3 regions of the Micromonospora globosa genome follow, and region 3 is predicted to be linked to each of the others. Evidence: riboswitches for the same ligand, from Rfam matches in the RefSeq annotation. Region 3 holds a riboswitch; each other region holds the start of a gene.
The links. Region 3 has a riboswitch for cyclic di-AMP ahead of IF06_RS0120380 (coiled-coil domain-containing protein). Riboswitches for the same ligand answer to the same signal wherever they lie in the genome.
Positions count from the first base shown of each region.

Region 1: another riboswitch for cyclic di-AMP. It lies ahead of IF06_RS0114400 (C39 family peptidase); the one in region 3 lies ahead of IF06_RS0120380 (coiled-coil domain-containing protein).
Region 2: another riboswitch for cyclic di-AMP. It lies ahead of IF06_RS0106835 (NlpC/P60 family protein); the one in region 3 lies ahead of IF06_RS0120380 (coiled-coil domain-containing protein).

Region 1 covers NZ_JNZR01000013.1:90,077-99,410, reverse strand. The annotation lists gene IF06_RS0114430 (hypothetical protein) at 157-600, opposite strand; gene IF06_RS0114425 (hypothetical protein) at 672-1,214, shown strand; gene ccsB (c-type cytochrome biogenesis protein CcsB) at 1,229-2,158, opposite strand; gene IF06_RS33120 (cation transporter) at 2,227-2,454, opposite strand; gene IF06_RS0114410 (hypothetical protein) at 2,614-3,045, opposite strand; gene IF06_RS34335 (hypothetical protein) at 3,259-3,723, opposite strand; gene IF06_RS34330 (zinc ribbon domain-containing protein) at 3,735-4,070, shown strand; gene IF06_RS0114400 (C39 family peptidase) at 4,488-5,288, opposite strand; cyclic di-AMP (ydaO/yuaA leader) riboswitch at 5,498-5,638, opposite strand; gene IF06_RS0114395 (copper resistance CopC/CopD family protein) at 6,633-8,147, shown strand; gene IF06_RS0114390 (MFS transporter) at 8,294-9,334, opposite strand, start outside.
Region 2 covers NZ_JNZR01000004.1:170,978-180,311, reverse strand. The annotation lists gene IF06_RS0106875 (hypothetical protein) at 1-573, shown strand, start outside; gene IF06_RS0106870 (hypothetical protein) at 634-876, opposite strand; gene IF06_RS0106865 (SRPBCC family protein) at 1,061-1,528, opposite strand; gene IF06_RS0106860 (hypothetical protein) at 1,616-2,035, opposite strand; tRNA gene IF06_RS0106855 (tRNA-Gly) at 2,522-2,595, opposite strand; gene IF06_RS0106850 (zinc metalloprotease) at 2,840-3,832, shown strand; gene IF06_RS0106845 (pyridoxamine 5'-phosphate oxidase family protein) at 3,902-4,447, opposite strand; gene dcd (dCTP deaminase) at 4,526-5,104, shown strand; gene IF06_RS0106835 (NlpC/P60 family protein) at 5,169-6,200, opposite strand; cyclic di-AMP (ydaO/yuaA leader) riboswitch at 6,214-6,348, opposite strand; gene IF06_RS0106830 (N-acetylmuramoyl-L-alanine amidase) at 6,587-8,620, shown strand; gene IF06_RS0106825 (C40 family peptidase) at 8,691-9,334, opposite strand, start outside.
Region 3 covers NZ_JNZR01000022.1:53,646-62,979, reverse strand. The annotation lists gene IF06_RS0120390 (helix-turn-helix transcriptional regulator) at 1-49, opposite strand, end outside; gene IF06_RS0120385 (carbonic anhydrase) at 217-870, shown strand; gene IF06_RS0120380 (coiled-coil domain-containing protein) at 930-1,958, opposite strand; cyclic di-AMP (ydaO/yuaA leader) riboswitch at 1,962-2,093, opposite strand; gene IF06_RS0120375 (YibE/F family protein) at 2,248-3,522, opposite strand; gene IF06_RS0120370 (SHOCT domain-containing protein) at 3,687-3,896, opposite strand; gene IF06_RS0120365 (metal-sensitive transcriptional regulator) at 4,023-4,322, opposite strand; gene IF06_RS0120360 (heavy-metal-associated domain-containing protein) at 4,403-4,609, shown strand; gene IF06_RS0120355 (hypothetical protein) at 4,645-5,625, shown strand; gene IF06_RS0120350 (heavy metal translocating P-type ATPase) at 5,643-7,898, shown strand; gene IF06_RS32245 (CsbD family protein) at 7,966-8,139, shown strand; gene IF06_RS0120340 (YbaB/EbfC family nucleoid-associated protein) at 8,315-8,731, shown strand; gene IF06_RS0120335 (hypothetical protein) at 8,731-9,054, shown strand; gene IF06_RS0120330 (hypothetical protein) at 9,057-9,334, shown strand, end outside.

The sequences.
Region 1 (9,334 bases), on a different contig from region 3:
AGCGGCGCGGTGGTGGCGGCACGGTGTCGATGCGGACATCTGTCAGCAGGCTCGGCGCCGCGGAGACCGCTGGCGGCATTTGCCTGAGCCGGCAGCCGTCATCGACGCCGGTGCGACGGGACCGTGCCGGCAGCGGCGCGTTCGAGGTGTCGAGGTCTAGCGGTCCTGGAAGCCCGGGTAGTCCGAGACGTGCCGGCGGGGGTCGTCGTTGAGCCACCGCAGCATGTCCTCGTAGGCGGCCACCTGCGGATCCTGGGCGTCGGTCTGCGTCACAGCGGCGGGCGTCATCCGCGCCGGCGCCGCGCCGTCCGGGTCGCTGCGCTCGAAGCGCCAGCTGTGACCCAGCGACGGCACCGCTGCCTGCGGCCTGCCCCCCTGCCGTCGGACGTCGGCGTGGCTCAACCGCTCGCGCACCACCTTGACCCAGAAGAAGACCCCGAAGGCGGCAAAAAGCGGCCACTGCAACGCGTACCCGTAGCTGAGGGTGTTGCCCTGCCGCGCGTGTTGCCACTGCCACCAGCCCAGCCGCAGGAACACCACCGCGACCACACCGACGAGCACGTGGCCAACGAGCCAGCGGGGACGAAGCCAGGGCGACACGCCCCGACGATAGCCGCTCGGGAAGCCAGGCATGTTGTCCGCCCTCTCTCTGCGTGACGTACGGTAGCGGCGTGAAGGTGTTCCCCGTTGCGCTCGACTCCGGCGAGACCGCCAGCCTCCGCTCCGACGACACCACGGTGTGGATCACCCCCGCCGCCACCCGCTGGCGGAGGCTGCTGCACTGGTCCGCCGGAGCGGTGATGCTCGGCCTCGGCCTCGCTGCCATCTCCATCGGTGTCGGCCACGCGATCGGCCCGGCCGTCGGCCTGTGGGCCACCGCCGCGACAGTCGGCCTGATCATCGCCGGCGGCATCGGTGCAGCCGTCGCCGCAGTGCTGCTCTGGCGCGCCGAGCGCCACCCCGGCTCCGCCATCCACGTACGGGACATCAGCGCGGCCCGCAGTGAGCAGGCCAACGGCGGCATCACCGTCACGATCGAACACGTCAACGGGGTGACCCACCGGTTCACGGGCACCGGCATGACCGGCGCCCGCACCGCCCAGCTGTTCGCCCGGCTGCTCTCGGCCGCCGCCGCGCCGCACGACGAGGAGAGCTCCGCGCCGCACGCAGGTGCGACAACCGCCGCGGGCCGCGGCGCAAACCCCGTCAAGTAGCGGCTGACCACGGCTCAGGCCCCCGCGTAGGAGTGCAGACCAGAGATCACCAGGTTCACCGCGAACAGGTTGAACATCATCGTCGCCCAGCCCACCACCGCCACCCACGCCGCGGTGGTGGCCCGCACACTCGCGGTCGCGTTCGCGTGCAGGTAGGCCGCATACACCACCCAGGAGATGAACGCCCACGTCTCCTTCGGGTCCCAGCCCCAGAAGCGGCCCCACGCCGCCTCCGCCCACACCGCTCCGGCCATCACCGCGAAGGTCCACACCAGGAAGCCCGCCCCGTGCATCCGGAACGACAGCCGCCGCCACACCGCCATCGCGGGCAGCCGCGCCGCCAAGGTGTCACGCAGATCCCCCGATCTCGGCGTGCCCCGTCGCTCATAACGCGCCCGTAGCAGCAGGGCCACGGCAGCGACGAACCCGATCAGGAACAACCCGGACGCGATTGCGGCGGCGCTGACGTGCACCGCCAGCCACACCGACTGCAACGCCGGTACCAGCGGACCCGCCGGCGTGTACACGTGCAGGCCCGCCGCGGCGAGCAGCACCAACGCGCACACCGCGACGTACAGGCCCAGTGGCCGCAACGCGGGGCGCCGGACCGCCAGGACCAGCCAGGCGAGCACCCCGACCAGGGTCACCGCCACGATGAACTCGTACATGTTTCCCCACGGCACGCGCCCCGCCGCGGCCGCCCGGGCGACCAGGCTGCCGGCCTGCGCCGCCGCGGCCGCCCCGACCGCGCCCAGGCCGACGACGCGCCCGATGGCAACCCGGCGCGACACGGCAGCCATCGTCGGGACGGCAGCCGCAGGCACCGTCGCAGGAACCGGTACGGCAACCCGCCGCGGTGCCACCTGGGCCGCGGCAAAGGCGATCACGGCCGTGAGGTGGCCGAGGAGAGCAAGAGTGAACAGATTGTCAGATAGAGCAGCCATCGACTCTCCACGAATGAGTCAACCCGCTACCGCACGCCCCGATCAGGAGGCGGCGGGCGGGCCGGAGATCAGAGCGATTCCAGCCGGGACGGATAGCCGGACGCGGCGAGCGCCGCGGTCAGCACGGGAGCGGTGACGACGACCGGGTCGGCGTCCACCACCGCGCGGCCCGCTGCTGCGGACACGTGCGCCCGATGCACCCCCGGCAGATCTTCCAAAATTCGCCGTACTGCGCTCTCCGCACGGTCGCAGCACAACCCGCGCACGGCCAGCATGTAAGTGACGGTGTCGTTCACGGCATCCTCAGACCCGACGAAGGGACAGCCGAGCTTGCTGGCCGACTGGCCAGGACCACGTTTGGCAGACTCGGCAGGAACGAAGGCCCGCGACGGCTACTCAGCCGGCCACGTATCAGGACGCGTGGACCGCCACGGGCTCACAACCGCAAACCGGTTCTACACCCGCGACACGCACAACAGTGACAGCAGCCGGACCGTCACAGGCCGGCTCACCGGCCGGTGACGCAGCCCCCGGCCAACAGGTAGCCGGCGGACCCAGCGCTGGAATGCCCCCAGTACGACAGCGCCGCCGATCACCAGCAACAGCAGGCAGGCCGTCACGGCCACGCTCCCGCCATCTGCCGGCGCATGATGCCCGTCAGTCGCCTCCGGATCGGCGGAGGCGAGGGCATCAGCGAGGCTGTTCAGGGCCGCAGACGCGTCGTAGGAAGCGAGGGAGGTCGTGGAACTGGCAGCCGCCGAAGGTGTCGCAGTGTCCAGACCCCTAGCGCACTGCAGCGCGTGCAGGACCAGAACCGCAGCGACGACGACCGCCACCGCGACAGCGCGGTAGCCGCGCATCGCACCAGCCGGACCGTCCCACGTCACCAGCGCAGACTACGACACTCCACGGCCGCAGCCGTCGTGCGGGTGCGGGTTCCCGTCCTGCCCCGGATGCTTATCTCAAGGTCGGCGAACCACTGCGTCACCACGTCGCGTTCGAAAGTCCCGTGGGCCACTCGTCGGCGCGGCCTGCATCGGGCGGTCGTAGCTGGACCGCCTTGTTCGGGCGGCTACCACCGGCTCCGGCCCGACAGCCCTTCATCCAGCGCAGCGGACTTTTTGTCCGACTCGACCATGAAGATCCTTCGTAGAAATGTTGGCGTGTCGGACCACCAGAGTGACGATCCCGCGGATCCCATGACCCGATGGCTCAACAGCCAGCCGCACGCCGGCGCGCAGCCGCGCGTCCGGCGGCAGGGTGGTCTGCGGTTTGCGTTCTACGGCCGGATGTCGACCATCGAGCATCAAGACCGGGTGACGTCCCGGCACTGGCAGCGGGACTGCGCCAGCGAACTCGTCGCCGGTCACGGGCTGATCGTCGCCGAGTACTTCGATGCCGGCTGCTCGCGCCGCCGCGGCTGGCGGCAGCGTCCGCAGGCCGCCGCGCTGCTGGCCGCGCTCCCCGATCCGCACCGTGGGTTCGACGCGATCGTGGTCGGCGAATACGAACGAGCATTCTCCGCCAACCAGCTGCAGCACCTGGCACCCCTGCTCGAACAGCACGGTGTGCAGTTGTGGCCAGCCACGACGGGACTGCCCGCCGCTACCTGTTCACCGGCCTGCTGCGCTGCGCACCATGCGGCCGAAGACTGGAATCCCACTGGATCAACCAGCGTCCGGGCTACCGATGCCGCCAAGGCCACACCAGCACCCAACAGCCCACCAACGGCCGACGCAAGATGCTCTACCTCAGGGAAGACCACATCATCGCGCGACTGATGGGACATCCCGGCCTCGCCAGCGACGCCCAGAACCCGCATGACCTGGCCGCGCTCCTGCACAGAAACAAGATCAGCATCATCTGCGATCAGGAACGATGTACACCGACCACAGGAGCCTCAGGCAAGTGAGCCCGTTCAACCCATGATCAATATGTGGAGATGTTGTGTCCGAGGGATTCGGACACAAAGTCACGGCACCCATGCTCAGCATGGGTGCTCATGCCGTAATCCTATAGCAGCGAGCGGCACTATGGAGTTTCCCGTGTCGGCGTCATGCCGTTATCGGTGACGCACCAAAGTCCACAGAGGGGCTGGTTCGGATTTCGCGCCGGCGGCCCCGGCCTGGCCAACCCACCCGGCATGCTGGACCTGTACGTGTTCGCCCCTGCCCGCCGCGTCGGGCGGCACCTAACCTGACCGCACAAGATGATCGGCTGAGCCATACCAGAGGGCGCACGACGTGCCGTCCTGCCTGCTACTGGGCGCGAACCGAAAGGCGACGGGCACCGGCTCGAACGAGCCGGTGCCCGAGGGCCGGAGATGGGATCAGGCGGAGTAGCCGCGGGTGGCCATCCAGTTCGCCAGGTCGATGGTGGTCATCCAGTAGGCGGCCATGTTCGGGTCGGCGGAGTCGGCGATCCGCACCGTCCGGCCGTCGTCCTTATATCCGACCACGGCGATGTAGTGGCCGCCGGGGAAGGAGTGCCAGCCGCCGTCTGTATCGGTCGCGGAGCCGACGGTGTTGGCGACCACGGCACGGCCGTCGGTGATGGCGGTGACCACGTCGGCCTGGAGCTGGTCGATCTGCGCCGGCGTCGCGGCCTGGCCCGGGATCATGTGCGTCCGGTACGGGTTGCCCTTGACCATCTGGTTGAGCCCGCGAGTGGTGTCCTCCGCCGAGTTGGTGCCGTTCTCGCCAGCGTTCAGCGGGGCGACCATCGCGTCCTGGGTGGTCTCGACGCCGCTCGCGCTGAGCGCGTTGCGCACAGCGGCCGGGCCGCAGTTCCAGTAGGCAGTCTGCGCCTCGTAGGTGTGGTCGAGGACCTTGGTCGACGGAGGCTTCGGCCTCGCCTTCTTGGTCACGTCCGGGTCGGTCGTGGCCCTGTCCTTCGCTGACGGCGACGGCTCGGCGGCGACGCGAGCCTCGCCGCGGGTGGCGACATCACCGAGCCGCGGAGCCAGCCCGGCGGCGGTGTTCCCCTGGCGGACGGGCGCGTTGTGATCGGTGGCGGCCAGCGCCGTGCCGACGCCGCTGGCGAGCACGAGCGCCGCGGCGGAGCCGGCGATGATCTTGTACGGGCGCTCGGTCACAAGACGCCGCAGCTGACGCTTCATGTGGTGCTTCATGTGTTCCTCCACGGGCTGGAGCGGCACAGGCCGGCCCGACGCGCGGAGGAACTCACGCACGTTGTGACTGGGCGGGGTGCCGCGGGGATGGGGAGCGCCCGGTGGGCCGGGCTGGGGGGCAGTTGCCGGGACTCACAGTCAGGCGAGTGTCGGCACCGCGATGCCGTGGAGGCGTGGGGAGTATCGGGAGGTGTTTCGCACGAGGCTGGCACTCCTTCCGTGGCCGCCTACCGGGTTAGCTGACGGATTCGGGCGGGAAGTACGCCCTACCGCGGGCCGTGGCTCGCGGATTCACCCCGGTGTTGCCTGGGTCCCCGGTTCATGAGATCACGATTAGGCGGGTCGGAGCGGCGTCGCCACTTGCGATCGGAAACCGCACCGGACGCGCCGACATTACCGGTGGGTACGTCGTATGCCAAGGGCTCCCACCTGCATAAGCCTCGAACATCGCTACTCTGATCGGAACCTCCAGTTACTCATGCCACTCAATGGGACGAGCAGTTATAGCGGAACCCTCGGGACGTAACCGGACATCGGAATGCTGTTGGCGCTCAATTGCTTGGCCGATCGCCGCATACTCACCCGAATGGCCGTTTCCTGGGCGGCCGTACGTAGCCCCACACCAATTTCAGTCACAATTCAGCAAACCCGGGCCGGCAGCAGCGGCGGTAGTGGTGGTACGGGCCGAGGCCGCGCGCAGACACAAGTCAGTGCGAGCTCCCCGTTACCGCACAGGCGTTCATGGAGATGAAGTTGGCGGCGCTCGTGACACCCGGCAGTCAGCCCGCGCAGACCGCGGGTAGCTCGACGTTCGAATGTCGACGTGGCTTCGACGAAAATCAACCCAATCCCGGCGGGCGGCGTAAGGCCGGATCGCCGCCCTGCCGACGGTTGGGCGCGCGCCGCGCGAAGCAAGTGGGAACCGCGTACGAGAGCATGATCGTCGCGCTGATCGCGGTGGCCCGCTTCAAAATCCGTCACCGCGGGGCCACAGAGCGACCCGACCACGGCCGACCGGGACCGCGGCAATGCCTCGCACCACTCCCGGCGCAGTCCGTCGCCGTTGCGAGTCGGCGATGCCACCATGCTGGCGCTCTCCCCCAACCTGACTTTCTGGATCGTCGAAGCTGACCCGCCCCTACTAAGGGCGGGTAGTAGTTGACCTAGGATGGCGACCGCACCACGTGGGAGCGATGTGTGGGCACCGGCCCGCGCCTCCTTGGCGGAAGGATCAACAGTGCCTTTCCAGCGGCGTCGCCGGGCGGCCTGACCTTGCTTGCTGCATCGCCGGGTCTCGCATGTCCTCAGTCGCCAGCACGTCGCGCCGCGCGCTGGGCAATTCGGGTGTGGCTGGCGCTGTTTCCCGCCCTCATCGTGGCCCTCGGGTTCGCTTCCCCTGCGGCCGCACATTTCAAGCTGCTCCGGGCCGTTCCGGCCGACGGCGCGCGGATCGACGGCGCCGTCCAGGAGATCCGGCTGACGCTCAGCGCCGCCGGCACGCCCACAGGAGCGGGATTCAAGCTTTCCGACGGCAACGGCATCGGCCTACCGGCCGCCAGCCACACGCCCGACGGAGGCCGAACGTGGCTGGTCCACCCGACCGCTCGCCTGACCACCGGCACGTTCAAGCTGCGATGGAGCGTCGCGGCCCCGGACGCCCACCCCCTGACGGGTGTCATCACGTTTACGGTGGCCTCGCCTCCCCCGACGCCCGGAACGGCCGCTAAACCCCAGGCAACAGCCAGCCCGCACGGACATGCCGGCCATGGTGGGCCAGGTGTGCCCCCGGCTTCGCCGTCGGCACACGCGGGAGGACACGCTGTTGGCCACACCGCCGACGCGGAACAGGCGCCGGTGCGGTTTGTCGGCGCCGTCGGGCGTTGGCTTTCCTACGGGGCGATCCTGCTCGGTGTCGGTGGTCTTGTCTTCGCGTTGACCACACTGGTCGGCACACGCAGTGACATCCGGGTGGTGCAGATCTGGGTGCGGACGGCGGGGCTGGCGGTGGCGGCTGGAGCGGCCTTTGAGCTGGTTGCACTCGCGGCGGTCTTCAGCGAGCAGGGCACCTTCGCCTCGGCGGCCAGCGCCTCGTCGGTGACCGCCCTCAGCCAGACACCGGTGGCCGCCGGCCTGGTCCTGCGACTCACCGGTGCGGCCGGTCTGCTCGTGTCCGGTTCACTCGAAGCGGCGCTGATTCGGGGCCGGCACGCGGTCGGGCGTCACTCCGTTCCGACCGTCGCAGCGATACCCACCGACTCCCGGAACCTGGTGACGGCTGCCGCCGTCAGCGCGGCCGGCGACGGCGTTCAGCGGGTGCGAGCGCGACCGGTGCGGCCTGTGCTCATGGCGGTCACCGTGGCACTGCTGCTGGGTTCCTTTCTGGTCGATGGGCACACCGTCACCGCGGAACCTCGGGCCGTCGTCGTGGCGGCCGATTTCGCCCACACCATTGCCGCCGCGGTGTGGGTCGGCGGAGTTCTTCTCCTGGCTGCCCTGTTGCTGAGCCGCGCCCGCCTCGGCGTACCGACGGGTGCCGCCGAAATGGCGGTGCGATTCTCCATACCGGCCACCGCCGCGGTAGCGCTCACGGGTGTCGCTGGCGTCGCGTTGACCCTGCTGATCCTGGAACGGCCGGGCCATCTCGTGACCACCGACTGGGGGCGGGTGCTTCTCGTCAAGGTCGCCCTGGTGGCGGCTGTTGCCCTCGTCGGGCTGTACAACAGCCGGCGCGTCGTGCCCAGGCTGGATGACCGCGCGATGGACGCCACTTATCAGCTACGCCGCACTGTCCTGGTCGAGGCGTTGCTGATGGTCGCCGTCGTGCTGGTCACCGCGATCCTCGTCAACGCCGAGACGTAGTCGGCAGCAGCGCGTGACAGGAGTCGAGGGCACCTCACCGCCAGGGCCGCCTCGCGTGGGTCGGGCGCTGATCGTATGAATGCGCCGGTGGATCAGTCGGGATCAGACTCATCCACCGGCGTCAGACAGGCGGTTGATGGATTCGGTCAGGCCGCGGGTACTGTCTCGGCCTCGTTAACAGGCTGTCGCTTGGCCGCGCGGAGGGTGAGACCGGCGGTGAGGGCGCCTGCGGCGGCGATGATCCCGGCGCCGACGAAGGCGGCGGAGTATCCGTCGGTGAGGGCGGGCAGATCGCCGAGCCGGTCGGCGCCGGCGGCGGAGGCGACCGCGGTCATCGCGGCCAGGCCGAGCGCGGAGCCGACCTGGTAGCCGGTGTTGACGATGCCGGAGGCGAGTCCGCCCTCCTCGGGGCGGGCGCTGGAGATCGCCGTACCGAGCGACGGGATGAACGCCAGCGACATACCCAGCGCCGCGACCAGCGAGGCCGGCAGCACGTCAACGGTGAAGCTGCCGTCGGGGCGGACCAACGCGAGCCAGCCGAGTCCGACGGCGAGGACCGCGAGGCCGGTGACCACCATGGGCTTCGGGCCGAAGCGGGCGATGGCGCGCGGGGCGAGCGCGATCATGCCGATCATGATGAGGATGGTCATCGGCAGCAGTGCCGCGCCGCTGGGGAAGGCGCTGTAGCCGAGGACCTGCTGCAGGTAGAGGTTGAGGAAGAACCACATCGGGATCCACGCCGCACCGAGCAGAAGTTGGGCGACGTTGGCGGCGGCGAGGTTCGGCGCCCGGAAGATCGACAGCCGCATCAGCGGCTCCCGGCGGGCCGCCTGGATGGCGACGAACGCCGCGAGGGCGACCACGGCTCCGGCGAGCACCAGCCAGGTCTGCCCAGAGGCCCAGCCCACCTCGGGGGCGCGGACGATGCCGTACACCGCGGCGCCGAGACCGATGGTGACCGTGAGGGCGCCGAGCACGTCCAGCGAACCGCGGCGGGTACCGCCGGCGGGCATCAGGGCCGGGGTGGCCAGCAGCGCGAGCGCGGCGATGGGAATGTTGATGTAGAAGACCCACGGCCAGCTGAGGTATTCGGTGATGACGCCGCCGAGGAAGACGCCCGCGGTGCCACCGGCGGGTGCCGCCGCGCCGTAGAGGGCGAGGGCCCGGGTGAGTTCCCTGGGTTCGGC
Region 2 (9,334 bases), on a different contig from region 3:
GACGAGGACCTGCTCCGTCGCACGTACTGGACCACGGACTGGCGCTATCCCGGCCCGCTGCTGCGCCGGATCCTGCCCCAACTGACCCGGAGCCTCGTGGCCGGCCGAGTGATGCCCATGGCCGGGATGGAGAGCCTCGGGTACTTGTTCACCACCGCCCGCTGGCAGGAATGGCCCAAGGGGCAGCGGGACGCTCTGCGGGAGTTCCTGGACGCCTGGTGGCTGCATGCCCTGGTCGAGCCCGATGCGAAGGTGCCCGCTCACGAGGCCCTGGAACTCATCGCCGAGACCACCGGCAAGCTCACCCCGTGGTTGGCTGTCTGGACGGAGTCGCTGGCCGACGCGGTGGCCCGACGACGGCTGGTCACGGCCGTGGAGGAGTGGGTGGACGACCTGGTGGTCGACAGGCTCCCCTGGTCGAGTTGGCACAAGGAGGACACGTGGGGCGCCGCGCTGTCGCTGTGGGTGATACGACATGCGCCGACCCCACTACGGGAACACAACGCGTCGAGCGACGTGCTTGATTACATTGGCCTGCTCGCCCTGCCCTACGCCGATCGGTGGGACAAATAGCCCTCGCGACGGCGCGCCGAATGCTCGTGGCATCACAAGCGGTGGGAGCCCTCGCGACGGCTACGTCCATGGCGTGGACCGCATCTGGATCGGCTGGTAGGCCAAGGCTCGGTCAACCACCTCGGCAGCCGTCAACTCGGGGTCGCTCCAGTAGATCAGGTTGGAGACGTAGCCGCCTGGGCAGGCGAGGTCTCGCTCAAGTTGGTCCAGCCAGCCGCCCAGCTCACCATCGTCCGCGTAGTCGACACTCATGATCCGCTCGACGAGGGCGATGGCCTCGTCCCGCGTCAGCTCTGCTGCCAAGTCGGCGCACCTCACGTCCTTTGTCGACCACGCCGGTCAGCTCTCGAACGGCGATCAGCCCAAGTAGCGCTGCTTTCAATCAGCAGCCTTACCGCGCGAAGGTCCGGCACCACTAGGTGCCACAGGAGTTTCTTCGACTCCAGCCAGCTCCGGCCACGCTCGCGCCTGAGAGCAATGGCTGCACCTACCGGCACCGGGGCGCGTGAGCAGCCCAGGCGGTGAGCCGCCGCATCAGCTCCGCGAGCCACGTCCGGTACTCGTGGCGTAACTGCGCATCAACCCCCACCAGTACGCCTGCCGGAAGCTCCGCCCAGAACTCCTGGGTGAGACGGCACGAGTCGGGCCCGAGCGGCACAACGGTGAGCACGCCGCCGCTGGAGTACCCGGAAGTCAACGTACGGGTGACGGCACGACGTCCCGGTTCGACCTCGACGACCTCGTGCATGATCCCCAGTCGACCGTCGGGGCTCCGATGCACGAACGCCTGGATCTCGCCGACTCCCTTCGGTCCGGGCAGAGTGACGCCGATCTCAATCGAGTCGTCCAGCACCACCGACGAGGCCGGATCCTCCATGAAGCCGAAGGCCGCCTCCGCGCTCGTCGGCAGGTCGACGGTGGCCGTCTCCCGTACCTGGACCGCAGTCGTCGTCACCCTGATCAACCGTAGACGCGAGCGCACGCCGCATTGTGTCAGTCGACCCGCCGACGGTGGGGGCGAGATCAGCGCTACGCGCCCTCGCTAGCGGGCTCCGCCTGGTGCGAACACTGCATAGAAGTACCGGAGGCTGTCCTCCGGACCGTTCTCCAGGCGCTTGAAGGCCTTCGCGATCGGATTGCACCAGCCCTGCCCGGCGAGCTCGACCACCATGGGCCATCCGACGACGGCCAGTTCGTCTGCCGCCGTTGCGCGCCACCGTCCACCCGCATGCCGGGTCAGCACCTCGCCGACATAGCAACCGAAGCCGAAGAGAGTCTCTGCCACCTGCCCAGCGGCGAGGCCCTCGGCCCGAAAGCCGTCGAGGATGGCGTCCACGGCCGCCAGGCTGTCCGGCGTGTAGTCCAGGTGCACACCGCTGACCTGGGCCGCTGACACCACGATGTCGCCCGCGAACCGGGCTGCGTTCTCCGGCACGGGCGCGTACTTCAGGCGCAGTTGCACGGTTCTCTCCGTTGATCAACAGATGGGGATCGCGCGATCGTACCGACGACGGCCGACAAGCGGTGGCCTCGCGCCCGGCCTCGGGCCCAGCTGTCGCATGCCCCCTCGTCAGCACAACTACGTACACCTGGCTCGTCTTTTGCTACGCGATGGCCCACCTCCCAACGGGGAGGTTCTCGTTGGGCAGGCTCCGCAGATCATCAAGGCGTTCGATATCAAGAGCTGGGGGGACGTACTTCTGCCCTGGCGGATCATCGAGCGCGGCATCCGTGGGCTCACTCTGCTTGTAGCTCGAGACGCCGACGGCGCAGGCGGCGCCCAGCAGGGCCCGCAGCCGGAGACCACGACCGGTACGGCCAACCAGGGGGAACCGCCGCAACCCTCGGCCGGACCGTGACGGCACGCTAATGACACCGGTCGGCTGGCTGGCCACTGAATATCGAAGGCCCTGACTCGGGACTCTCGTCCTGATCAGGGCCTTCGCGCTGGAGCGGGTGACGGGAATCGAACCCGCACTGTCAGCTTGGGAAGCTGATGTTCTGCCATTGAACTACACCCGCAGGCGGCACCACTCTACCTGAAGGTCACCACCCCTGTGCATCCAGGTGCCCGCGCGCCACTTCGGCGAGGTGGCGGCATCGGCGGGCGGTTGACCCCGCCACCTACCCGAGCTGGAGTGGATCAAGCGCCAACGTCGGAAACGTATGGGCGTTCTCAAATGCATCGATGGGATGTAACGTCTGCCCCACGTTTCCGAACCGGCGTGACACACCCCCTGGCACGCCGTCAGAAAGAGGTGGGCCCATGGGACTCCGTCCCAACCTGCTGACCCGGCGTACCGCCGGTGTCGCGACGTCGACCCTCGCGCTGCTGCTCAGCACCGCCGCCGTCGGCGTCGTCCCCGCTGCTTCGGCCTTCTCGGCCGCCCCGGCCGGCGTCTGCGCCGAGCCGGCCGACGCCCACGCCGACGAACACGCGAACGCGCGCGTCGCGAAGGGTGGCAACGCCAAGCTCGACCCCAACCACCTGACCGCCAAGCAGGTCCGTGACCGTGAGGCCGACCTCGCCGCCGCGCAGCGCGAGCGGGCAAGCTTCCGGACCGGCGCCGTCGCCCCGCTGGCCACCGTGACCATCCCGGTCGTCGTGCACGTCATCCAGGAGAACAGCACCCGGGCCGGCGGCAACATCACCGACTCGATGATCAACCAGCAGATCACCGTGCTGAACCAGTCGTACGCGGGCTCGACCGGCGGCGCCGCCACCGCTTTCGGGTTCCAGCTCACGAAGATCAACCGGGTGACGAACCCGTCGTGGTACCCGATCGTGCAGGGCTCCTCCGCCGAGCGCTCGATGAAGACCTCGCTGCGTGAGGGCGGCAAGAACACGCTGAACATCTACCTCGGCGAGCTGAGCAACGGCCTGCTGGGCTGGGCGACGTTCCCGAAGCGGACGCTGGACAAGATGGACGGCGTGGTCGTGCTGAACGAGTCGCTGCCCGGCGGCACCGCGACCAACTACAACCAGGGTGACACCGGCACCCACGAGGTCGGCCACTGGCTGAACCTCTACCACACCTTCCAGGGCGGCTGCTCCGGCTCGGGCGACAGCGTCTCCGACACCCCGGCCGAGGCGTCCCCGGCGTACCAGTGCCCGACCGGCCGCGACACCTGCTCGACCGCCGGCAAGGACCCGATCACCAACTTCATGGACTACACGTACGACTCCTGCATGTACCAGTTCACCGCTGGCCAGGCGAGCCGCATGCTCACCGCGTGGAACGCCTACCGCGCAGCCTGACCGTCGTACCGCGTACCGGTGCCGGCCCTGTCCTCGGACGGGGCCGGCACCGTTTCGTCGTGGGCCGGGTCAGGCGGCCGGGCGGCGGGTGTCGAAGCCGTGCCGGCCACGCCGCCCCTCGGCGGCGAGCGGGTCACGCCGGGCGGGTTCGGCCGCGCGCGGATCGAGCCAGACCCGCACCTGCGGCGGAGCGGCGCCGGGCTGCGCCACCGGGTCGCGCCGCGTCAGCATCGCCGCCTCGACGGTGAACTCGAACAGCCGCCAGTCGCCCTGCGGCGACGCGCGGCCGATCCGGGCCAGGCGGGCCACCGTGGCCGGGTCGGTCACCGGCCGGGCGCGGCCTGCCACGTACGCCTCGTCGTCGCTCTCCTCCGGCGGGAACGAGTGCAGCGCGTAGCGGCCGTCGCGTTCGAGGTCGCGGCGCTTCGGCGAGTCGATGACGAAGCACCAGAGGCCGTCGGCGGTGAACACCGGGGAGACCGGGTGCACCCGGGGCCCGCCGTCGGCGCGGACCGTGGCGAGATAGCCGAAGCCCGGCCCGTACTGCTGCATCAGGAGGCGGATCTCGTCGGCGAGGCGGGGCTCGTCGGCGGCGAATTCGGACCAGGAAGCCATGTGGACACTCTATCGAACACGTGTACGAAGATGTAGTGCGACACGCAGGTCACCGGCACCTGTCGCTATGGTGTTCCGATGCTGCTCTCCGACCGCGACCTGGTCTCCGAGATCAAGGCCGGCACGCTCGCGCTGGAGCCCTTCGAGCCCACGCTGGTGCAGCCGTCGAGCATCGACGTACGCCTGGACCGGCTGTTCCGGGTCTTCAACAACCACCTCTACACGCACATCGACCCGTCGATCCAGCAGGACGACCTGACCTCGATGGTGGAGGTGCCGGAGGGGCAGCCGTTCGTGCTGCACCCGGGCGAGTTCGTGCTCGCCTCCACCCTTGAGGTGATCTCGCTGGGTGACCAGCTCGCCGGCCGGCTGGAGGGCAAGTCGAGCCTCGGGCGGCTGGGGCTGCTGACCCACTCGACCGCCGGCTTCATCGACCCGGGTTTCTCCGGTCACGTCACGCTGGAGCTGTCGAACGTGGCGAACCTGCCGATCACGCTCTGGCCGGGCATGAAGATCGGCCAGCTCTGCATCTTCCGGCTCTCCTCGCCGGCCGAGCACCCGTACGGCTCGGCCGTCTACGGGTCGCGTTACCAGGGGCAGCGCGGACCGACGCCGAGCCGGTCCTGGCAGAGCTGGCGCACCTGGCCGACCCGCTGACGGCACCCACAGTTGTTAATAAGGGCCCCCTCCTCTACCGGAGGCGTTAAAAGGGGGCCCTTCCTTACACCCGGCCGTAGCTGTTGATGTCGCCGTCGTCGACCCGCTTCATGGTGATCGGCTTGCCGGACTGGGAGGCGTGCACCACCCAGCCGTCGCCCACGTACATCGCCACGTGGTGCAGGTCGCTGTAGTAGAAGACGAGGTCACCGGCGCGCAGCTCGGCCCGGCTCACCCGCTTCGTCATGCCGTGCTGCTGGCGCGCGTTGTGCGGCAGCGAGACACCGCCCTTGGCCCAGGCCGCCATGGTCAGGCCCGAGCAGTCGAAGTGATCCGGCCCGGCCGCGCCCCACACGTAGATCTTGCCGATCTGGGCGCAGGCGAACTTGACCGCCGCTCCGGCAGCGCCACCGGGGTAACCGGCGGGGCAGGGCGCCGGGCGCAGCGGGCCGCCGCCACCGTTGCCGTACACCTTGAGCCGCAGCTTCTGCAGCCGGGCGATCTCGGCGTCGATCTGCTTCTTCTTCGCCGCGAGCTGGGCCTCGGTACGCGCCAGTCCGGCGATCATCTCGTCCAGCGGCTTCTTCTTCGCCGCCAGTTCGTCGCGCAGCGCGGCGACGGAGCGCACCTGCTCGTGCTGGCGGTGCGCGAAGCGGTCGAGCAGTTCCAGGCCGTTGACCAGGTCACCGGGTGAGCGGCTGCCCAGCAGCGCGTTGACGGTGGAGAGGTTGTCACCCTTGTAGGCGTCGGCGGCGAGTCCGCCGACCTGGCCGAGCGCGGCGTCCACCCGGGCCTGAAGGGGTGCGATCTGCCGGCCGAGCGCGTCGGCCTGCTTGCGCCGCGCGGCGAGCTGCTCGCGTACGGCGTTGACCTGTTCGATGACCGGTTCGAGTTTGTTCCAGTCGCGGTCGATCTGCGCCTCGATCTCGGCGACCGAGGGTTCGGCGTGTGCCGCCGTGGCGCCACCGGTCAGGATGACTGCGGTGCCGACGAGAGCGGCGAGGGCTGTGGTGAAGCGGGACCAGCGGGTACGCGGCACAGCCGTGGACCGGTCGACCGACCGGCTCGACGACGGCCGCGGGGCATGGAGTGCCACCGGGCGTCCGTACTCCTTCTTCCGTACCGCCTACCGGGTTAGCTGACGGATTCGGGCGGGAAGGGAGCCGCCCTACCGCATCGCTGCGGATTCACCCCAGGTACCTGGTTCCCCGGCTCGCCCGGAGGCGACTCGGCGGTGTCGGACCGTCACCGACCGGGTTGGACGGTGAGACGTGCGGCCGACGATTCACCAGAGTAGGGACCACCGTTATCGATCCGCAACTTCCAGCGCCGTGACACTCCGTACGCGATGAGGCGCCGCACCTCGGTCGGAGGTGAAATTTTCTTTCAAGGCTGATTACTCACTGGAAAGGTATTGACCCTCGCGGGTGTGCGGAGTGAGGGTGGAAACGCAGTGACCCCCATCCCTGTCCAGGAGGTTCGATGCACCTCTCCGCCCCGCCGTCGGGCAGACGGATACTGCTCGCCGCCGCAGTGGCGACAGCCACCGCGCTGGCGGCGACCGGCCCGGTGACCGCCGCGCCGGACACGTCTGCGTCCGCGAGCGACCGGCAACAACAATACGCCGCCGCCGCGGCAGAGTACGGCGTACCGCAGAACGTACTGCTCGGTGTCTCCTATCTGGAGTCCCGCTGGGACACCCACACCGGGCAGCCGAGCACCAGCGGCGGCTACGGCCCGATGCACCTGACCGACGCCGCGCACATCCTCGCCATGCCGGGCAGCGCCCACGTCGACGAGGACGAGGACCCGCGCGGCGACGACTCCCGGCCGCTGAAGCTCGACCCGGCCACCGCCGCCGCGCCGGAGCGGGAGACCCCGCTGCCGCCGGCCTCGCTCCAGACGCTCGACGCCGCCGCCGCGCTCACCGGGCTCGACGCGGGCACGCTGCGCACCGAGCCGGCCGCGAACATCCGCGGTGGCGCCGCGCTGCTGGCGTCGTACCAGAAGGCTCTGGGTGGGCCGGTCGGCGCCGGCACCGACCCGGCGGCCTGGTACGGCGCGGTGGCCCGGTACTCCGGCGCGGACACCTCGGACGCCGCGGCGGCCTTCGCCGACGAGGTCTACGACCAGCTCGGCCAGGGCGCCAGCCGCACCACCGACGACGGCCAGCGGGTCACGCTCGCCGCCACCGCCGCGAAGCCGGACCGTTCCCGCCTGGCCCGCCTGGGCCTGCGCAACGCCGAGCGGCCGGACGGGCTGGAGTGCCCGGTGCGGCTGGCCTGCGAGTGGATCCCCGCGCCGTACGAGCAGCTCAGCGACGACCCGGGCGACTACGGCAACCACGACCTGGGCGACCGGCCGAAGCAGCAGAAGATCGAGTACATCGTCATCCACGACACCGAGGGCTACTTCGGCCCGAGCGTCGACCTGGTGAAGCGGGCCGACTACCTGGGCTGGCACTACACGCTGCGCTCGGTGGACGGCTACATCGCCCAGCACATCAAGACCAAGGACGTCGGCTGGCACGCCGGCAACTGGTACGTCAACGCCAAGTCCATCGGCCTGGAGCACGAGGGCTTCGCCGGTCAGGGCACCTGGTACACCGAGGCGATGTACCGCACCTCCGCCAAGCTGGTGCGTCACCTGGCGCTGAAGCTCGGCATCCCGATGGACCGGCAGCACATCATCGGCCACGACAACGTGCCCGGCATCACCGCCGCCAACGTGGGCGGCATGCACTGGGATCCGGGACCGTACTGGGACTGGTCGCACTACTTCGACCTGATGAAGGCGCCGTTCCGCAGCACCGGCACGCCCCGTACCGGCCTGGTCACCATCGACCCGGACTTCGCCACCAACCGGCCGGCGTTCTTCGGCTGCAACCAGCAGCCGCCCGGCGTCCCGACGCCCCGGCCGCCGGCGCAGCCGTGCCCGTCGCGCGGCTCCTCGTCGGTGATCCTGCGGACCGCGCCGAGCCCGGACGCCCCGCTCGTCAACGACCTCGGGCTGCGCCCGGACGGCACGCCGGACACCATGTACATCTCCGACCACGGCGCCCGCGCCTCCGCCGGTCAGACGTACGCGCTCGCCGGCCGCCAGGGCGACTGGACGGCGATCTGGTACCTCGGTCAGAAGGCGTGGTTCCTCAACCCGGCCTCCGCGCCGACGGCCAAGTGGGCCACCGGCTTCGTCGTGACGCCGCGGCCCGGCAAGGCCACCATCCCGGTGTACGGGCGGGCCTACCCGGAGCAGGCCGCCTACCCGGACACCATCCCGTACCAGACCATCTCGCCGCTTCAGTACACGTTCGCCGCCGGCCAGCGGTACGCGGTGGGCGGGGTGCTGCCCGGCGAGTACTACCGGGCGGTCTCGTTCGACGGTTCGGCACCGGGTGACCGGACCGTGGTCCGCGGCGAGAACCGCTACGTGCAGGTCCAGTTCGGTCACCGGATCATGTTCGTGAACCTGGACGACGTGCTGATCCTGCCGTCCCCGGTCGGCGCGCCGCGCTGACCCGGCACCGCACACGGGAAGGCCCCCGGTCCGCGTGGACCGGGGGCCTTCTCGCTGCCCGGGTTCCGGGTCAGGCGACCCGGACGAAGCCGGCGATCGGCATCGTGCTGATGCTCGACACCTGGACCGGTTTGCCGGTACGTGGCGCGTGCACCATCACCCCGTTGCCGAGATAGAGCCCGACGTGGTGCAGGTCGGAGCCGAAGAACACCAGGTCACCGGGGCGGGCCTCGGAGCGGGAGATCCTGCGGCCCTCGTTCCACTGCGCGCCGGTGAAGTGGGTCAGCGAGATGCCCGCCGCCTTGTACGCGTACTGGGTGAGACCGGAGCAGTCGAACGAGTTCGGGCCGGTGGCGCCCCACACGTACGGGTCACCGACCTGGGCGCACGCCGTCTTGATGGCGGTCCGCGCGGCGCTGCTCACCACGCCGTCGACGGCGGGGCAGCCTGCCGGGCGGATCGAGGTCACCGGCAGCATGGCGGTCAGCCGCTTGATCTCCGAGTCGATCTGCTTCTTCTTCGCCGCGAGATCGTTCTGCTGCTTGATCTCCAGCGCGATCAGCGCGTCGAGCTTCTCCTTCTGCTTGTTGTACTCGTCGCGCACCTTGAGCACACCGGCGATCTGGCGGCGCTGGTCCTCGGCGATCCGGTCCAGCATGACCAGCTGCTCGGCCAGCGCGCCCGGCTTGGAGTTCACCAGCAGCGCGCCCAGCT
Region 3 (9,334 bases):
AGTTACGGCGGCTCCCGTCCTCAACTGGTGTGGTCGCCATGGTGGTCATGCTATGGCCACGTCCGCCACCTGCCGAATCGGCGCGGTCCGGGGCGGGGCGCCGACGGGAAAGTATGAAATGCGTATCACGAATCTTGACGTGCCCCCAGGTGCGTGTGACCGTGGGTCGCGAGGCCGTTCGGCCTGGTGGTTCCCCAGGTAGACGAGGTGAGGGACATGACGCCGAGCACCCCGGAGCAGGCACTGACCGAGCTGCGTGCCGGTAATCACCGGTTCGTCACGGGCGTCCCGCAGCATCCGAATCAGGACGCCGGGCACCGGGCGGCTGTGGCCGACGGCCAGCACCCGTTCGCGGTGATCGTCGGCTGCTCCGACTCGCGGCTCGCCGCCGAGATCATCTTCGACCGCGGTCTCGGTGACCTCTTCGTGGTACGTACCGCCGGGCACACCGCCGGGCCGGAGGTGCTCGGCAGCGTCGAGTACGCCGTCACCGTGCTGGGCACGCCGCTCGTGGTGGTGCTCGGGCACGACTCGTGCGGCGCGGTCCAGGCCGCCCGGGAGGGGGTCCGGACCGGCGCCGCCCCGGCCGGGCACCTGGGCGCTGTGGTGGACGCGGTCTCGCCGAGCCTGCTGCGCGCCGCCCGCCAGGGGGTCGAGGACCTCGACGGCATCGTCGACGTCCACATCGCGCAGACCGTGGAGACGCTGCTGGCCCGGTCCGCCGTGCTGGCCGAGCGGGTGGCCGCCGGGCGGTGCACGGTGGTGGGCATGTCGTACCGGCTCGCCGGTGGCGAGGTGCGGACCGTGGCGCAGGCCCCGGCCCCGCTGCCCGCCCCGGCCGCGCCCGCCGACCCGGCGCTGGCCGGCTGATACGCACGGACGACGAAGAAGGGGCCGCCCGAGGGCGGCCCCTTCTCGTGGTGTCCGGGTCAGAGCATCGACATGTGGACGTGGTCGGTGTGGTTCGAGGGTCCGCTGTACGAACTCCAGCCGGTGGCCGGGAACCAGATCTGCCGGTTCCAGATGACGTAGTAGATGCCCAGCCGATCGGCGTTGCGGATGAGGAAGGCGGCCACCTCGTTGCCGTACCGGCGGGTGTCGTTGTTGTGCCAGGGCGCGAAGCCGCTGTTCTGGAGCGACCAGTCGCACGCCTTGCCCTTGGGGTGCTCCCACGGCCCGCCGGGCCGGTAGCAGCCCACGAAGCGCTTGAAGCCGGCGCGCCGGACCTCCTTGTACGCGTGCAGCGTGCGCGGCGTGACGCAGCCCGAGGTGGTCGGGTCGTCCTCGCTGCACGACTCCGCCTTCCACCCGCCGTCGGCGGTGCGGCCGGGGCCGATCTTGGCGACCGGTGAGGTGGCGGAGACCAGGCCGCCGGTGAAGCCGAGACCGCCGACGAGCTTCAGCGCGCGCTCGGCCTGCACCTTCTCGCGCTCCATCGCGTTCTTCTGCTTCTCCTGCTCGCGCACCTCGGCGTCGAGCGCGATCTTGGCCTGCTCGGCGCGGGTCTTGACCGCGTTGATGGCTGCCAGGCGCTGCGCGTTGAGGAGGTTCAGCTCGTCCAGGGCGTTGACCCGGCGGACGAACGAGTCGGGTGAGTTGCTCTCCAGCAGCATCGCCATCGCGCCCATCCGGCCGGTCCGGTAGGACTGGGCAGCGAGCTGGTTGACCTGCGGGCTGAGCGCTTCGAGCTCGGCCTGTGCCGTCTTCACCTCGGCCGCGAGCCGCCGCTGGCGGTCCTGGGACTTGGCGAGTTTCGCCTTGGCCTGGAGGAAGGCCCGGTTGGCGGCGTCGATCGCCTCGGTGATGAGCGGCGGTTCGCCGTCCTCCTCGTGTCCCGAGGGGTTGCCGGGGGCCGCCGCGGTGGGGGCCGCGGTCGCCGGGGTCGGCCCGGCCAGCACGGCCAGCGAGGCCAGTACGGCCACCACGGGTGTCAGCCAGCGGCGCAGGGGTGCCGTCACAGTGTTCCCTTCCGTCGGCCGCCGACCGGGTTAGCTGACGGGTTCGGGACGGAAGTGGCCCCTACCGCTGTCGCGGATTCACCCCATGTACCTGGTTCCCCGGTTCGCCCGCAGGCGATTGGGCGGCGGCACCGCTGGCGCCGGTGCGCGCCTTCGGCGGTGACCGGCAGCGAGGTTACCTGACAGCACTCCTGAGGATCTACGTCCGGAAGCCGACCAATAGCGAGATTTCGCCGTGGCGCACCGTGACCAGCGTCGCGTTTGAAATCGATGGTCACGCTGCGGAGTGTCACCATGCGGCCTCCGTACTCTTCCCGCCGCCCAGGGCCTCCAGCGCGTCGTCGCGTCCGGCCGGCGGCCGGGCCGCGGGTGGCGCCGGCTCCGCGCCGCGCGAGCGCCGCCCGGCGGTGGTCACGATCGCGGCCAGTCCGGTCGTCAGCGGTACGGCGGCGATCAGGCCGAGCGTCGCCACCGCGCTGCGGACGATCTCCTGGGCGAGGAACTCGCTGGTGAGGATCTCACTCACCGGGCGGGAGTCGGCAACCAGGAGGAGCAGCAGCGGCAGCGAGGCGCCCGCGTACGCCAGCACGATGGTGTTGACGGTGGACGCGATGTGGGCCCGGCCGACCCGGGTCGCCGCCCGGTAGAGCTGCCGCCGGGACAGCCCGGGGTTGGCGTGCGCCAGTTCGGTGACGGTGGCCGCCTGGGTGACTGTGACGTCGTCCAGCACGCCCAGCGAGCCGATGATGATGCCGGCCAGCAGCAGCCCGTGCAGGTCCACGTCGCCCTGGAACATGGACAGCGTGGTGGCGTCCTCGCTGCCGAAGCCGGTCAGGTGGGTGGCGGACGTGGCGAGCAGGCCGAGCACGCCGGTGACCACCAGGCTGCCGAGCGTGCCGAGCACCGCGACCGACGTCTGCGCGGTGATCCCGTGGGTCAGGTAGAGCACCACGAACATGATCAACGCGGCGCCAACGATCGCGACCAGCAGCGGCGGCTGGCCGGCACCGATGCCCGGCAGCACGAAGCCGAGGAGGATGGCGAAGCTGGCCACCAGGCCGCCGAGCGCGGCGAGCCCGCGCCACCGGCCGAACGCCACGATCGCGGCGGCGAACAGCACCATCAGCCAGATCAGCGGCGTGCCGCGCTGGTGCTCGGCGATGTTGTAGGACTTCACCGCCGGGTCGGCCGGGTCGGTCAGCTCGACCAGGACGACCTCGTCGCCGACTGCGACCCGGGGTGCGCCCGGCCCGGCCGGGATCGGCGTCTCGACCTGCCGGCCCGCGTCCGGGCCCTGCTCGGCGGTGACCGTCACCGTGCCGCAGGGGCCACCCCCGCCCTCCGGGGCCTCCGGGGTCGGCGGGCAGGGCTCGGTGACCACCCGGGTCACGGTGCCGTGGTAGCGGGGGACGTCAGCGCCGCCGACCGGCTCCCGGTCCTGCCCGGGCCAGAGCACCAGCGCCGCGATCACTGTGAGCGCGAACAGCGGCACCACCACGGCGACGAGCAGCCGTCGTACGCCCGGCGGCGCGGCGGGTGCGGGGCGGGTGTGGTCGGCACCCATGGCGTCTCTCCCAACGGTCGCGGCGACGCCTGGTCCGCCGGACCGGTCTGGTCACCCGGTCGGCGCGGACGTGTCGACCACGTCCGGGTCGTCGCCCGGCCATGGTAGGCAGCCCGGCCGGCCGCTCCCGGGCGGCGCGACCGGTGACGCGCGCCCCGCTCGGGTCAGGCCAGGCCCGCCCGGCGCCGCCGGTACTCGTCCTCGTCGATCTCGCCGCGGGCGTACCGCTCGTCCAGGATGCGCCGGGCCGTCGTCGGGCCCAGATACTGCGGGCCGGTCCACCGCACGGCCGCCCAGACGAGCCCCGCCAGCACCCCGAGCACCAGCAGGGACCAGATCCACATCCAGCCCATCATCGGGCTCTGCCACATCATCGGGCCGCCCTCCGTCCGTCGCCGCGGGTCCGCCGGTCCGGCCTGCCCGCCACTTCGACGGTACGTCCGCCCGGGCGCGTCGGCACGGGTCGATGTGCCCTGGTTCCGAGGGCCGGAGGTCCCCGCTCAGCCGCGCTTCATCAGGCGCCCGACGGCGGCCATCATCTCGGTCGCCATCTCGTCGGCCCGGCCCTCGGCGGCGCCCTCGTGCATGCAGTGCCGGGCGTGGCCGTCGAGCAGGCCCAGGCCGACCTTGTCCAGCGCCGCCTGGATGGCCGAGATCTGGGTCAGCACGTCGATGCAGTAACGGTCGTCCTCGACCATCTTCTCGATGCCACGGACCTGGCCCTCGATCCGGCGGAGCCGGGCGAGGAGTTGGTCCTTGCTGGCGGTGTAGCCCCGGGTCGGGCTGGACGGCGCGGTCATGAAACCGAGGATAGCGTACCCCTCGGGGGTATGCTAACGTTCGGGACGTACCCCTGGGGGGTATCAGATCGGAGGGCGAGATGGAGACCACCTACCAGGTGAACGGCATGACCTGCGGGCACTGCGTCAACTCGGTGAGCACCGAGCTGAGCGCACTTCCGGGCGTCACCGACGTCCAGGTCGACCTGGCCGGCGGCCGGGTCACCGTCACCAGTCAGAACCCGCTGGACGTGGACGCGGTCCGCGCGGCGGTCGACGAGGCCGGTTACGACCTCGTCGGTGCGTGACGGGTCCGGCGGACCCGCGAAACCGAGGAGACACCATGAACACGGCGACGAAGCTCAGCGGCTTCGCGCTCGGCCTCGTGGCGGTGTTCGGCGCGGCGTACGGGATCGGCAACCTGGCCGATCCCGTCGCCCCGGCCGCCGAGACCCGACACGACGACACCGACAGCGACCACGGGGCCGGCGACACCGGCCACGGTGACGAGAGCCAGGCGGGCGGCGCCTCCGCGCACCTGCCCGGCGGGCTGCTCGTCTCCGAGCGCGGCTACACGTTCCAGCCCGCCGGCGCCCCGGCCGGGCAGTTCGCCTTCCGGATCACCGGCCCGGACGGCGCCCCGGTCACCCGCTTCGAGGTGGCCCACGACAAGCGCATGCACCTGATCGTCGCCCGCCGGGACCTGTCCGGGTTCCGGCACGTCCACCCGGAGATGGCCGGCGACGGCACCTGGCGGGTCGCCTCACCGCTCGGCGGTCCCGGCGTCTGGCGGGCGTTCGCCGACTTCACCCCCGAAGGCGGCGAGCCGCTGACGCTCGGCCTGGACGTCACGGTCCCCGGTGAGCTGACCGCCCGGCCGCTGCCGGCGCCGGCGACCAGCACCACCGTCGACGGCTACACGGTCACCCTGACCGGCACGCCGGAGCCGGGCCGCACCAGCCGGCTCACGCTCTCCGTCAGCCGTGACGGGCGGCCGGTCACCGACCTTGCGCCCTACCTCGGCGCGTACGGGCACCTGGTGGCGCTGCGGCAGGGCGACCTGGCGTACCTGCACGTGCACCCGGAGGGCACGCCCGGCGACGGGCGGACACCTGCCGGTCCCGCGATCACGTTCGCCGCCGAGGTGCCCTCGGCCGGGGCGTACCGTCTCTACCTGGACTTCCGGCACGGCGACGCGGTGCACACCGCCGAGTTCACCGTCCTGGCCGGCGACCGGACCGCGCCGGTGCCCACCGCGCCGGCACCCACCACCGCACCGACCCCGGACGCCGGACACGGCACCCCGGGTCACGGGCACAGTTGAGCGCCGGAGGTGCCGCGATGACTGCCACGGGAAAGGCGCTGCCCACCGCGCCGAACCTGATCGAACTGGCGATCGGCGGGATGACCTGCGCGTCCTGCGCCGCCCGGATCGAGAAGAAGCTCAACCGGATGGACGGCGTCGAGGCGACGGTGAACTACGCCACCGAGAAGGCCACCGTCCGGTACGCCGACGACATCGCGCCGGCCGACCTGATCGCCACCGTCGAGAAGACCGGCTACACCGCTGTGGTGCCGCCGCCGCCCGAGCAGGCGGAGGCGGCAGCGGCCGGGGAGCCGGTGGACGAGCTGCGCACCGCACGAACCCGGCTCTGGGTCTCCGCCGTGCTCACCCTGCCGGTGATCGTGCTCGCCATGGTTCCGGCCTGGCAGTTCGACTACTGGCAGTGGGCCTCGCTCACCCTGGCCGCCCCGGTGGTGGTCTGGGGCGGGCTGCCGTTCCACCGCGCCGCGCTGATCAACCTGCGGCACGGCGCGGCGACCATGGACACGCTCGTCTCGCTCGGCACGCTGGCCGCGTTCGGCTGGTCGCTCTGGGCGCTGTTCCTCGGCGACGCCGGCATGCCCGGGATGAAGCACCCGTTCAGCCTCGACATCACCCGCGGCGACGGTGCCGGCAACATCTACCTGGAGGCCGCCGCCGGGGTGACCGTGTTCATCCTGGCCGGGCGGTACTTCGAGGCGCGCTCCAAGCGCACCGCCGGGTCGGCGCTGCGCGCCCTGCTCGAACTCGGCGCCAAGGACGTGGCGGTGCTGCGCGACGGGCAGGAGACCCGGATCCCGGTCGGCCGGCTCGCGGTCGGGGACCGGTTCGTGGTACGGCCCGGCGAGAAGATCGCCACGGACGGTGTGGTCGAGGAGGGTACGTCCGCAGTCGACGCCAGCATGCTCACCGGCGAGTCGGTGCCGGTCGAGGTGGGCCAGGGCGACGCCGTGGTCGGTGCCACGGTGAACGCGGGCGGCCGCCTGGTGGTCCGCGCCACCCGGGTCGGCGGGGACACCCAGCTCGCCCAGATGGCGCGACTCGTGGAGCAGGCACAGACCGGCAAGGCGGCGGTGCAGCGGCTCGCCGACCGGATCTCCGGCGTCTTCGTGCCGATCGTGATCGCGCTGGCCGCCGGCACGCTCGGCTGGTGGCTCGGCACCGGCTCCGGGCCGACCGCCGCGTTCACCGCCGCGGTGGCCGTCCTGATCATCGCCTGCCCGTGCGCGCTCGGCCTGGCCACCCCGACCGCGCTGCTCGTCGGCACCGGGCGCGGCGCGCAGCTCGGCGTGCTGATCAAGGGGCCGGAGGTGCTGGAGTCCACCCGCCGGGTCGACACAGTGGTGCTGGACAAGACCGGCACCGTCACCACCGGCCGGATGGCGCTGGCCGAGGTGCTGCCCGCCGACGGCGAGGACGCCGACGAACTGCTCCGGGTGGCCGGCGCGCTGGAGGCCGCCTCCGAGCACCCGATCGCGCGGGCCGTCGCCGAAGCCGCGGCCGAGGCCGGACCGCTGCCTCCGGTCGGCGAGTTCGCCAACGCCGAAGGGCTGGGCGTGACCGGCACCGTCGACGGCCGGACCGTGGTGGTCGGCCGGGCCCGGCTGCTGCGGGAGCGGGGTCTCGACGTACCCGAGGAGGTCGAGCGGGCCGCGACCGGCGCGGAGGCCGCCGGGCGGACGGCGATCCTGGCCGGCTGGGACGGGCGGGCCCGGGGCGTGCTCGCGGTGGCCGACGCGGTGAAGCCGACCAGCCGGGCTGCCGTCGCGCGGCTGCGTGAGCTGGGCCTGAAGCCGGTGCTGCTCACCGGCGACAACACCACTGTGGCGAAGGCGGTGGCGGCCGAGGTCGGCATCGACGAGGTGATCGCGGAGGTGCTGCCCGCCGACAAGGTCGACGTGGTCGAGCGGCTCCAGCGGGAGGGCCGCGTGGTCGCCATGGTCGGCGACGGGGTGAACGACGCCGCCGCGCTGGCCCGGGCCGATCTCGGGCTGGCCATGGGCACCGGCACGGACGCGGCCATCGAGGCGGCCGACCTGACGCTGGTCCGGGGCGACCTGATGGCCGCCGCGGACGCCATCCGGCTCTCCCGGCGGACGCTGGCGATCATCAAGGGCAACCTGTTCTGGGCGTTCGCCTACAACGTCGCGGCGCTGCCGCTGGCGGCGGCCGGACTGCTCAACCCGATGCTCGCCGGGGCGGCCATGGCGTTCTCGTCGGTGTTCGTGGTGGGCAACAGCCTGCGGCTGCGGAGCTTCCGCCCGATCGGGTGAGGGGATTGAGCCGACGGCCGACGGGGTAACCAGTTGTCGTCAGGCAACCGCATCAGTGGAGGTCATCATGGGTCTGGACGACAAGATCGACAACGCTTCCCAGGACACCGCGGGCAAGGTCAAGGAGGGCGTCGGCCGGGCGACCGACAACGAGCGCCTCGAGGCCGAGGGCCGCAACGACCAGGCGGGCGCCAAGCTCAAGCAGGCCGGCGAGAAGATCAAGGACGCCTTCAAGAGCTGAGTACGCGACGCACACACGCCACCGGGTCGGCCCACGGGCCGGCCCGGAGTGCTGTGTACGGACGGTGACGATCCCGAGTGGCGGATGCCACCGTCCACATCGATCCGGCGGGACCACCGGGATCGGCTCCGGTGCATAGGATGCGAGGCGACCTCGAATGCGGAGGAGCTCCTCGATGGCCGATCCCGCCGACCCGTCCGGCTTCGGCCGGGTGCTGTCCGAAACCATGGCCGCGCTCCAGCGGCAGACCGATGCGGGCGAGCAGGTGGCACCGCCGGAAGGCGTCGGTGAGGCCGCAGACGGCCTGATCCGGGTCACCGCCGGCCCACCCGGACAGGTCACCGGGCTGACGCTCGACCCCCGTGTGATGCGGATGGCCAGCGAGGCCCTCGCCGAGGAGATCGAAGCTGCGGTCAACGCCGCGCTCGCCGACCTGCGGGAGCAGGCCGCCACCGCCCCCGGCGAGGTCGACCTGGGCTCGCTCGGTGAGCAACTGCGCCGCATCCAGGCCGACGCGGGGCGCCAGTTCAGCATGTTCACCGACGCTCTGATGCAGGCCCAGGACCGGCTCGCCCGCCAGGACGGGCGCTGATGCCGGTCGAGGTCGATCCGGAGCGGCTGGGTGCCTCCGGGTCGGCGCTGGACGGCGTCGCCACCCGGTTCGGTGCGGCGTTGACCGCCTTCCGGGCCGAGCTGGCCGGCTTCGGCCGTCCCTGGGGGGCCGACGACATCGGCTCACTGATCGGCGCCGCCCACGACGAGGTCTCCGCGTTCGCGTTCGAGTGCTTCGACAGCGCGCTCGACGAGATCGCCGCCGCCGGCGCCGACCTCGGCAGGATGGCCGTCCGCTACGCCGAGACCGAGGCGGCCATCACCCGCAACCTCGACGGCCTGCGGCGGAAGCTGGGAGGCTGAGCATGGGCATGGAGCTACCCGGCGAGCTGCGGTCGCTGCTCGGCGTACTCGGCTACACCTGGCCCGAGGCGGACGAGACCAAACTCTTCGAGATGGGCAACGCCTGGATCGGGTTCTCCGGCACCCTCTCCGGCGTGGTCACCGAGGCGAACACCGGCGCCGCGACGGTCTGGACCCAGCACACCGGTCAGGACATCACCGCGTTCCAGAGCTGGTGGAACAAGGAGGACAGCCCGGCCGACAGCCTGCGCGACGGTGTCACCGCCGCCGTCCTGACCGG